One region of the Rhizobium sp. SL42 genome, then DNA from elsewhere that is predicted to be linked to it. Evidence: predicted binding sites of a transcription regulator. Region 1 holds the regulator's gene; each other region holds the start of a gene.

Region 1 (2,205 bases):
GGAAAGTGCCTATCGCGAAGATGCACTCGAGCGGCTGCAGGCCATTCAGAGCGAGCGCGACATGGTGCGGGAGCAGTTGCGGGAAGCGGCCAATATCCTCGAGCGCGCGACAATCAATGCGCCGGTTTCCGGCACCGTCGTCCGGATCCACTATCACACCAACGGCGGTGTCATCGAAAGCGGCAAGGCAATCCTCGAAATCCTGCCCGCCGGCGTGCCGCTGATCATCGAAGCTCAGATCCCGCGCAACGACATCGACAGCGTCAAGCTGGGCCAGTCGGCCACCATTCGGCTGGTTGCCCTGAACCAGAGAACGACGCCCGTGCTCAAGGGCGATGTCTTCTACCTGTCGGCGGACGCGCTGCAGCAATCCGGCAATACGTCGACCGCCCCGCATGACGTCTATCTCGCCCGGATCAACATTCCACCAACGGAACTGGCACGGGTTCATGGCTTCACGCCGACACCCGGCATGCCGGCCGAAGTGATGATCCAGACCAACGAGCGCACCTTCTTCAACTATATCGCCAGACCGATTACCGACAGCATGTCGCGCGCCTTTTCCGAACAGTGACCCATCAGCGACCGGGGGCTACACCAACCCCGGTCCAATACTTGCGCCACAGGACAGACCGCTGCCGTGAGCCCTGTCCGCACGGACTTATCAACGCACGATGCCATCGACCCGGAACACCGCACCGTCGCTACGATTGAAGACGGTGTCTATGCCGACGGCTTTGGTGCGCCGCGGCCACCCGAGTAAATTGGCATTGGCGATTTTTTTCGCAGTCGGTCAGCAAATCACATGCAAAGTTCACGGAAATTTATCCCCTTGCGGAACACATATGGAACATATAGTGTCTGTTCTGTATTTGTTTCACCAATTGGGGCATCGCATATGCTGACGCGCAAGCAACAGGAACTGCTTCTATTCATCCATGAACGGATGAAGGAATCCGGCGTGCCTCCCTCTTTCGACGAAATGAAGGACGCACTCGATCTGGCGTCGAAATCCGGGATTCACCGGTTGATCACGGCACTGGAGGAGCGCGGCTTCATCCGCCGCCTGCCGAACAGGGCTCGAGCGCTTGAAGTCATCAAGCTGCCGGAAGCCTATACGCCGAGCCTGCAGCCACGGCGCGGCTTTGCGCCCAGCGTGATAGAAGGCAGCCTTGGCAAGACACCGCCGGCACCAGCTGCGCCGAGCAAGTCGTCCCCTGACGGCGGATCCGCATCGGTGAGCGTTCCGGTCATGGGCCGGATCGCCGCAGGTGTTCCAATCTCTGCCATCCAGAACAATACCCATGACATCACCGTACCGGCCGAGATGATCGGCTCGGGCGAGCACTATGCGCTGGAGGTCAAGGGCGATTCGATGATCGATGCCGGCATTCTCGACGGCGACACCGTGATCATCCGCAATGCATCCAACGCCAATCCCGGCGACATCGTCGTGGCCCTGGTTGACGACGAAGAGGCTACGCTGAAGCGCTTTCGCCGGCGTGGGGCATCGATCGCGCTGGAGGCGGCCAATCCGGCCTACGAGACGCGCATTTTCGGGCCAGACCGGGTGAAGATCCAGGGCAAGCTCGTCGGCCTCATCCGCCGCTATCACTGACGGGTCGTGCCGGCGTCTGCTCGTCTTTTCGGTCGCGCCATTTGGCCTGCTCTCCCCCGGTTCCGCTCCATGTTGCCAGACTACTGCTGGGAAAGCAGGTCGGCCGAATGGCTTTCGGCTTGCGAACCGTTTTGCCAATCATACAGGCGGTGACGCGTCCAGGGACGCGACGGACCGGCAAAGGAAGGGACGATCGTCAGCGTGCGGCTGGAGCGATCACGAAGGAAGATTTCGAGGGTTCCGCTACTGCGCAGACTGTCAGCCGAAATCAGCCGCGCGCCGGACCGGCAGTCGTCAAAACCCGGGCGCTGGGAAACGATGACAAGATCGGCTAGATCACAGGCGATGCCCGTCACCTCGTGGCGGTCGAGCGTGATGATGCGCCAACCGTCAAGCACGGCGGCGCAGGCGCTCTTGGTGCAGGTGAAATACCGGTTGCCGGCTGAGGCGAGAAGATCTTCGAGCCGTTGACGGGCCACAGAGATTTCCATTTCCGACAGAGGCGTGCGCCTTGGCCTGTCCGGCGAAACAGCGTCGACTGCAGGACCGGACATTGTCTGTGGCGCAATCGCGGCGGTAACGCCGAG
Region 2 (2,205 bases), 710 kb from region 1:
GCAGCGCTTTCACGGTTTTGGTGCCGAAACCCGGCACGCGCAACAGGCTCTCCCGATCGGCCGTATTGACGTCGACCGGGAAGTCCTGGCGATTGGCGAGCGCCCAGGCGAGTTTCGGATCAAGTTCCAGGTCGAGCATGCCATCGGCCCGCGCCGACGTGATCTCATCAACAGAGAAGCCATAAAACCGATAAAGCCAGTCAGCCTGATACAGGCGATGTTCACGCACGAGTGGCGGCTTGATCAGCGGAAGGTTACGCGAACTGTCCGGAATGGGGCTGAAAGCCGAATAGTAGACCCGCTTGAGCGAATAGCTGCTGTAGAGCCTGGCGCTTGAACCGAGGATTGTTGCGTCATTTGCCCCGTCGGCGCCCACGATCATCTGCGTGCTCTGGCCGGCAGGCACGAACCGTTTGCGCCGGCCCGTATGTGTCGCCTCGCCCGCGGCCTCGATCTTCAAACGCAGATCGCCCATCGAGCGACGGATCCCGGCCGGGCGCTTTTCCGGCGCGTAGTGTTGCATGCCTTGATCCGTCGGCAGTTCGACATTGATCGACAGGCGGTCGGCATAGAGCCCGGCCTCCTCGACCAGTCGCGCCGAAGCCTCCGGGATCGTCTTGAGATGAATGTAACCGCGAAAGCCATGCTTGATGCGCAGGTCGCGGGCAATCTGCACCATTTCGCTCATCGTGTCGTCCGAAGACCGGATGATGCCGGACGACAGAAACAGTCCTTCGATATAGTTGCGACGATAGAATTCGATGGTCAGCCAGACGACTTCGTCCGGCGTGAAACGCGCCCTTTCGACATTGCTCGATGACCTGTTGATGCAGTAGGCGCAGTCATAGATGCAGAAGTTGGTCAGCAGGATCTTCAGCAGCGAAATGCAGCGTCCGTCGGGCGCATAGGCGTGGCAGATACCCGAACCTTCGGATGATCCCAGCCCACCGCTTAACGAAGAATCGCGGCGCGTCGTGCCGCTGGAAGCGCATGAAGCATCATATTTCGCCGCATCCGACAAAATCGCGAGACGCTCTTTAAGAGATTTCTTCATAAGAATGTTCACTATATGTTCTTGCCGGACTCGTCAACAAGCAACAAGGATCGAACCATTCGCGGGTGGCGCAACATCGCAGATCCCACACATCGACAGGCGCCAATTTTCACCGCCTGAAATTGAGGCCCTAACGCCCGCTCAACCCAATCAGTGACAGTTTCGATGATGCCGAAATCAGCGCTTCGGATTCTGGACGGATTAAATATATGCTTTCTTATCATGAACTTAATTTGAGATCATGAGCAGGAAACACACCCCACGGACCCCACCTGTCGAAATGTCTGGAAATTGCGTCAGGCAATCTGCTATAGTTGGCTCAAATTTGATTTGTGACACGGTTCCGTAGCTTTGCTTCGGAACCTGTTTTCTTTTGTGCCCGCGTTCGCGGTTAAAAAGACCAAAGGAAGAGGTAATGGTAGATAAAGTACCGATGACGCAAAGCGGCTTCGTCAAGCTGAACGAAGAGCTTCGCTGGCGCCAGCAGGAAGAGCGTCCCCGCATCATCGAGGCAATCGCGGAAGCGCGCGCCCATGGCGACCTCTCCGAAAACGCGGAATACCACGCGGCCAAGGAAGCCCAGAGCCACAATGAAGGTCGGGTCGGCGAACTGGAAGACCTGATTGCCCGCGCCGAGGTCATCGACCTGTCGAAGATGTCTGGTTCGAAGATTAAGTTCGGCGCCACCGTCAAGTTGGTCGACGAAGACACGGAAGAAGAAAAGACCTACCAGATCGTCGGCGACCAGGAAGCCGACGTTAAGGCTGGCCGCATTTCCATCTCTTCGCCGATTGCCCGTGCGCTGATCGGCAAGGAAGTTGGCGACAATATCGAGGTGGTGGCGCCTGGCGGCTCCAAGGCTTACGAAATTCTCGCCGTTCAGTGGGGCTGAGCACCCAGGAGAGGCATGTGGCATCCGAACCGACAACCTACGTGGATCCATCCGAGATCCGCGTGATTGCGCCAAACTTCAAGCAGCGTCTTTCGGGCGTCACCTCGACGATCATCCAGCTGGTACCGGTTCAAAACAGGCTCGATCACCGCGTTGCGGTGATCGGCCCTGGTTTGCCGCAGCACCTTCCGCATATCCGCTTCTCCGATCTTTGGAAGCTCTGGCGGAGGCCTAAAGGCGGTAAAGTCCGCGTCTGGCA
Region 3 (2,205 bases), 370 kb from region 1:
TGAACAGCGCACGACGATCCGGCGCAATTCCGTCGGTTTCGTCTACCAGTTTCATCATCTCCTGCCGGAATTCACCGCACTGGAAAACGTGATGATGCCACAGTTGATCGCGGGCCTCAGCCAGGCCGAGGCGAAGGAACGGGGCAAGCAGCTTCTCGACTATATGCGCATCGGTCCGCGGGCAGAACATCGCCCGGCGGAATTGTCCGGTGGTGAGCAGCAGCGCGTCGCGATTGCGCGCGCGGTCGCGAACGCGCCGCTGGTGTTGCTCGCCGACGAACCGACCGGCAACCTCGATCCGGAAACCGCCTCTTACGTCTTCTCGGCGCTCGAAGCGCTGGTGCGCCAATCGGGACTGTCCGCGATGATCGCGACGCACAATCACGAGATCGCGCGACGCATGGATCGTTGTGTAACCCTGGTTGACGGCAAGATCGTCGAATTCCAGCCCTGATATAAATTCGAACAGGCAGCGGCCCGCGGTTGGATGGAATTCTGTTCCGTTCGACGGCGGGCTTTTTTTTGGTTGACAACGGAACGTAATGAGAACAAAATAAAAACATAAAGAGACAGGAGACAGACATGACCGAGATACTTCGTGACGTTGCTGCATTCGCCTCCCTTGCTATGTTTGTTGGTAGTATGTCGCTGATCATGCTGGCACTCTGAAGCACTCTTCCGGCAAAGCTGTAGAGAGAGGCTTTGCCGGATCAAACTCCGCTGGACTTCACATCTTCGAACGTTGAAAACTGCGCTGATTCAAGATGCGTGAGGATGAAACCGATGGGCGAGGCAAACGGCGGCAAGGAAACTTCCGATCGGTTGGGTGGAAGCCCGGGTTTTGTCCATCTGCGCGTGCACTCGGCCTTCTCGCTTTTGGAAGGTGCGCTGCCGCTGAAAAAGATTCTGGGCAAGGCGGTTGCCGATAGCCAGCCCGCAATCGCGATCACCGACACCAACAATCTCTTCGTTGCACTCGAATTTTCCCAGAAGGCACTTGGTGACGGCGTCCAGCCGATCATCGGCTGTCAACTGTCGATCGAAATGGAGGATTCGTCCGGCGAAAAGCGCAATGGCCATGTGGCGAAATTGCCATCGATCGTCGTTCTGGCAGCCAATCCGGCCGGATACGAACGTCTGGTTGACATCGTCAGTCGCGCCTATCTCGGTGGCGATGCCGGTCACGCCGTGCACGTGAAGATGTCGTGGCTCGAGGAAGCCGGAACCGATGGGCTGATTGCGCTGACCGGAGCATCCGACGGGCCCGTCGACCTCATGCTGAAGGACGGCCACAAGGCGCAGGCCGAGAGCCGGCTGCTGGCGCTGAAGGCACTGTTTGGCGACCGGCTGTATGTCGAACTGCAGCGCCATGGCAATTATGATCGTGGCCACGAGCGTCGCATGGTTCAGCTCGCCTATGATCACGACCTGCCCTTGGTGGCGACCAATGAAGCCTTCTTCCCGTCGCGAGCCGACTATGATGCCCATGACGCGCTGATGGCCGTTGCCCACAACGCGATCGTCTCGGATGACAACCGGTTTCGCTTGACCCCGGACCATTATCTGAAGAGCCGTGCCGAGATGGTCGAACTGTTTTCGGATCTGCCGGAAGCGCTCGACAATACGATCGAGATCGCCCGGCGCTGCTCCTTCGTGCTCGACACACGCAAGCCGATCCTGCCGCGCTTCACCGGCGGCAGTGACGATCCGGAAGAGGCCGAGCGCGAGGAGTCGCGCGAATTGCGCCGTCAGGCGGTCGAGGGCCTCGACATGCGTCTGGCAACGCTCGGTATGGCGAAGGGCTACGAGGAAAACGAGTATCGCGAACGGCTCGATTTCGAACTCTCGGTCATCGAGCGGATGAAGTTCCCCGGTTACTTCCTGATCGTTGCCGACTTCATCAAATGGGCAAAGCAGCACGACATTCCGGTTGGTCCCGGACGTGGTTCCGGTGCGGGTTCGCTTGTCGCCTATGCGCTGACCATCACCGACGTTGATCCGCTGCGCTTCTCCTTGCTGTTCGAACGTTTCCTCAACCCCGACCGTGTCTCGATGCCGGACTTCGATATCGACTTCTGCCAGGACCGCCGCGAAGAGGTCATTCGCTACGTCCAGCAGAAATACGGCCGCGAGCAGGTGGCGCAGATCATCACCTTCGGGTCGTTGCAGGCGCGTGCGGCCCTTCGCGACGTCGGCCGTGTTCTG
Region 4 (2,205 bases), 370 kb from region 1:
CGGCGTGCGGCCGGACCAGATGCGCCAGGCGGTCAATGATCCCGGCTTCCTCGCCGGCATGCTGGATTTCCTGATGGCGCATGAACCGACGCTGATGGCGTTTTGCACGGCGACCGGGACGAAGCCAGAAACAGTCATGGCCGCTGCGCAGCGCTATTCGCAACCAACCCTTGATTCCGGCGAAATCTGATGGCAGCCGGCATCGGCACTATCCGCCTCACCGATAAACCACTGATCGTCTGCGATGTCGATGACGTGGTGCTACAATTTGCGACGCCATTCGCCGCCTTTCTCGAAAGCTGTGGCCATCGCCTCATCCCCCGGTCATTCAAACTCACCGGGAACATCGTCTCAAGCCTCGACGAAACCGTTCTGGACGCGCCGGCCGTCCAGTCGCTGATCGATGAGTTCTTCATGGCCCAGGAAAGCTGGCAGACGCCGTTTGCCGAGGCGGTCGAGGTCCTGCATAGCCTGGCCGGCGCGGCGGACCTGGTTTTCCTCACAGCGATGCCGCCACGGCACGTGGACGCGCGTCGCCGGCTGCTCGACCAGCTGACACTGCGCTATCCGCTGATCGCCGCCGACGAAGCCAAGGGGCCATTGGTGGCGGCACTACATGCGGACAGGTCTCTGCCGGTCGCCTTTGTCGATGACATGGCGCATAACCTGCATTCGGTCGGCGAACATGTCCCCGCCTGCCTGCTCGTCTATATGCCGCCGCCGGTCGAGATACACACCTATGCTCCTCTGCCCCCGGCCCCTGTGCGAAAGGCGGCCGACTGGATCGAGGCGAAGACCATGATCACCACGCATTTCGGCACCTGAGGCGGGTCGGCACCTGCAATCCGAACGAAAAGAGTGGGCGGCCTGGATTCGGCTCTGATCATGGCTTGTAAGGCAGAATACATCCGCTAATGTGGCGATGTTCAATTTTTGTTCCTGTCATGACGCGCACCGAACCACAGTTTCCAGGCTTTTGCCGTGACTGCCTCAAGGGGCAGCCTGATGGCCGCAAGCGATGCCATGCCTGCGGAAGTCCGAGGCTGGTCTATCACTCGGAACTTCGCCGCCTGACCCTTGCCCATGTCGACTGCGATGCCTTTTATGCGTCGATCGAGAAACGTGACAATCCGGACCTGATCGACAAGCCGGTGATCATCGGCGGCGGCAAACGTGGCGTGGTCTCGACGGCATGTTATGTCGCGCGTATTCATGGCGTGCGTTCCGCGATGCCGATGTTCAAGGCGCTGGAAGCCTGTCCGCAGGCCGTGGTGATTCGGCCGGACATGGAAAAATATGTGCGTGTCGGCCGCGAGGTGCGGGCTCTGATGGAGGAACTGACGCCGCTGGTGCAGCCGATCTCGATCGACGAGGCTTTTCTCGAGCTCAAGGGGACCGAGCTGCTGCATCACGAGCCACCGGCCATGGTGCTGGCACGGTTTGCGCGGCGGGTGGAGCATGAAATCGGCATCACGATCTCGGTCGGGCTGTCCTACTGCAAGTTTCTGGCAAAGGTAGCGTCCGACCTGCAGAAACCGCGTGGTTTTTCGGTTATCGGCGAGGAAGAGGCCTTGCGGTTTCTGGCGGACAAGCCGGTGACGATGATCTGGGGGGTCGGCAAGGCCCTGGCGGCCACCTTGGCGCAGGACGGCATTCGCAGTATCGGCCAATTGCAGACCATGGATGAAACCGATCTGATGCGGCGCTACGGCGTCATGGGACAGCGGCTCTCGCGGTTGTCGCGCGGGATCGACGATCGCGAGGTGCATGCCAATGAGGCTGCCAAGAGCGTTTCGGCGGAAACGACGTTTTTCGAGGATACCAGCCGGGCGGATGAGCTGACCAAACATCTGAGGGAGATGTCGGAAAAGGTGGCATGGCGACTGAAACGCCACGGCATCGCCGGACAAACCGTCGTCCTCAAACTGAAAACCGCGGATTTCAAGACACGAACGCGCAACCGCAAGCTGGACGATCCGACGCAACTGGCGGACCGGATTTTCCGCACGGGCTTGTCCCTGCTCGAGAAGGAGACCGATGGCACACGCTTTCGCCTGATCGGTATCGGCGTCTCCGATCTCAAGGATCCTTCAGTCGCCGATCCGCCTGACCTGGTCGACGAACAGGCATCGAGACGGGCAGCCGCGGAGGCCGCAATGGACAAATTGCGCGACAAGTTCGGCAAGGGTACCGTGCAGACCGGCT

The links. Region 1 encodes LexA, which represses DNA repair genes until DNA is damaged. Its sites were predicted from a motif close to TGTTCNNNNTGTGTTCNG; they were not measured.
Region 2: IM739_RS15475 (putative DNA modification/repair radical SAM protein) is a predicted target of LexA. The motif match lies at 1,060-1,077, and genes of this name have one in related genera.
Region 3: dnaE (DNA polymerase III subunit alpha) is a predicted target of LexA. The motif match lies at 534-551, and genes of this name have one in related genera.
Region 4: IM739_RS10395 (DNA polymerase IV) is a predicted target of LexA. The motif match lies at 924-941, and genes of this name have one in related genera.

What each region holds. Positions count from the first base shown of each region.
Region 1 is NZ_CP063397.1:2,574,166-2,576,370, reverse strand. It holds gene IM739_RS12210 (HlyD family type I secretion periplasmic adaptor subunit) at 1-574, shown strand, start outside; gene lexA (transcriptional repressor LexA) at 899-1,618, shown strand; gene IM739_RS12200 (ComEC/Rec2 family competence protein) at 1,699-2,205, opposite strand, start outside.
Region 2 is NZ_CP063397.1:3,282,867-3,285,071, forward strand. It holds gene IM739_RS15475 (putative DNA modification/repair radical SAM protein) at 1-1,054, opposite strand, end outside; gene greA (transcription elongation factor GreA) at 1,470-1,946, shown strand; gene IM739_RS15485 (glycosyltransferase family 4 protein) at 1,964-2,205, shown strand, end outside.
Region 3 is NZ_CP063397.1:2,200,073-2,202,277, forward strand. It holds gene IM739_RS10375 (ABC transporter ATP-binding protein) at 1-454, shown strand, start outside; gene dnaE (DNA polymerase III subunit alpha) at 784-2,205, shown strand, end outside.
Region 4 is NZ_CP063397.1:2,206,670-2,208,874, reverse strand. It holds gene IM739_RS10405 (DUF3572 domain-containing protein) at 1-190, shown strand, start outside; gene IM739_RS10400 (hypothetical protein) at 190-825, shown strand; gene IM739_RS10395 (DNA polymerase IV) at 945-2,205, shown strand, end outside.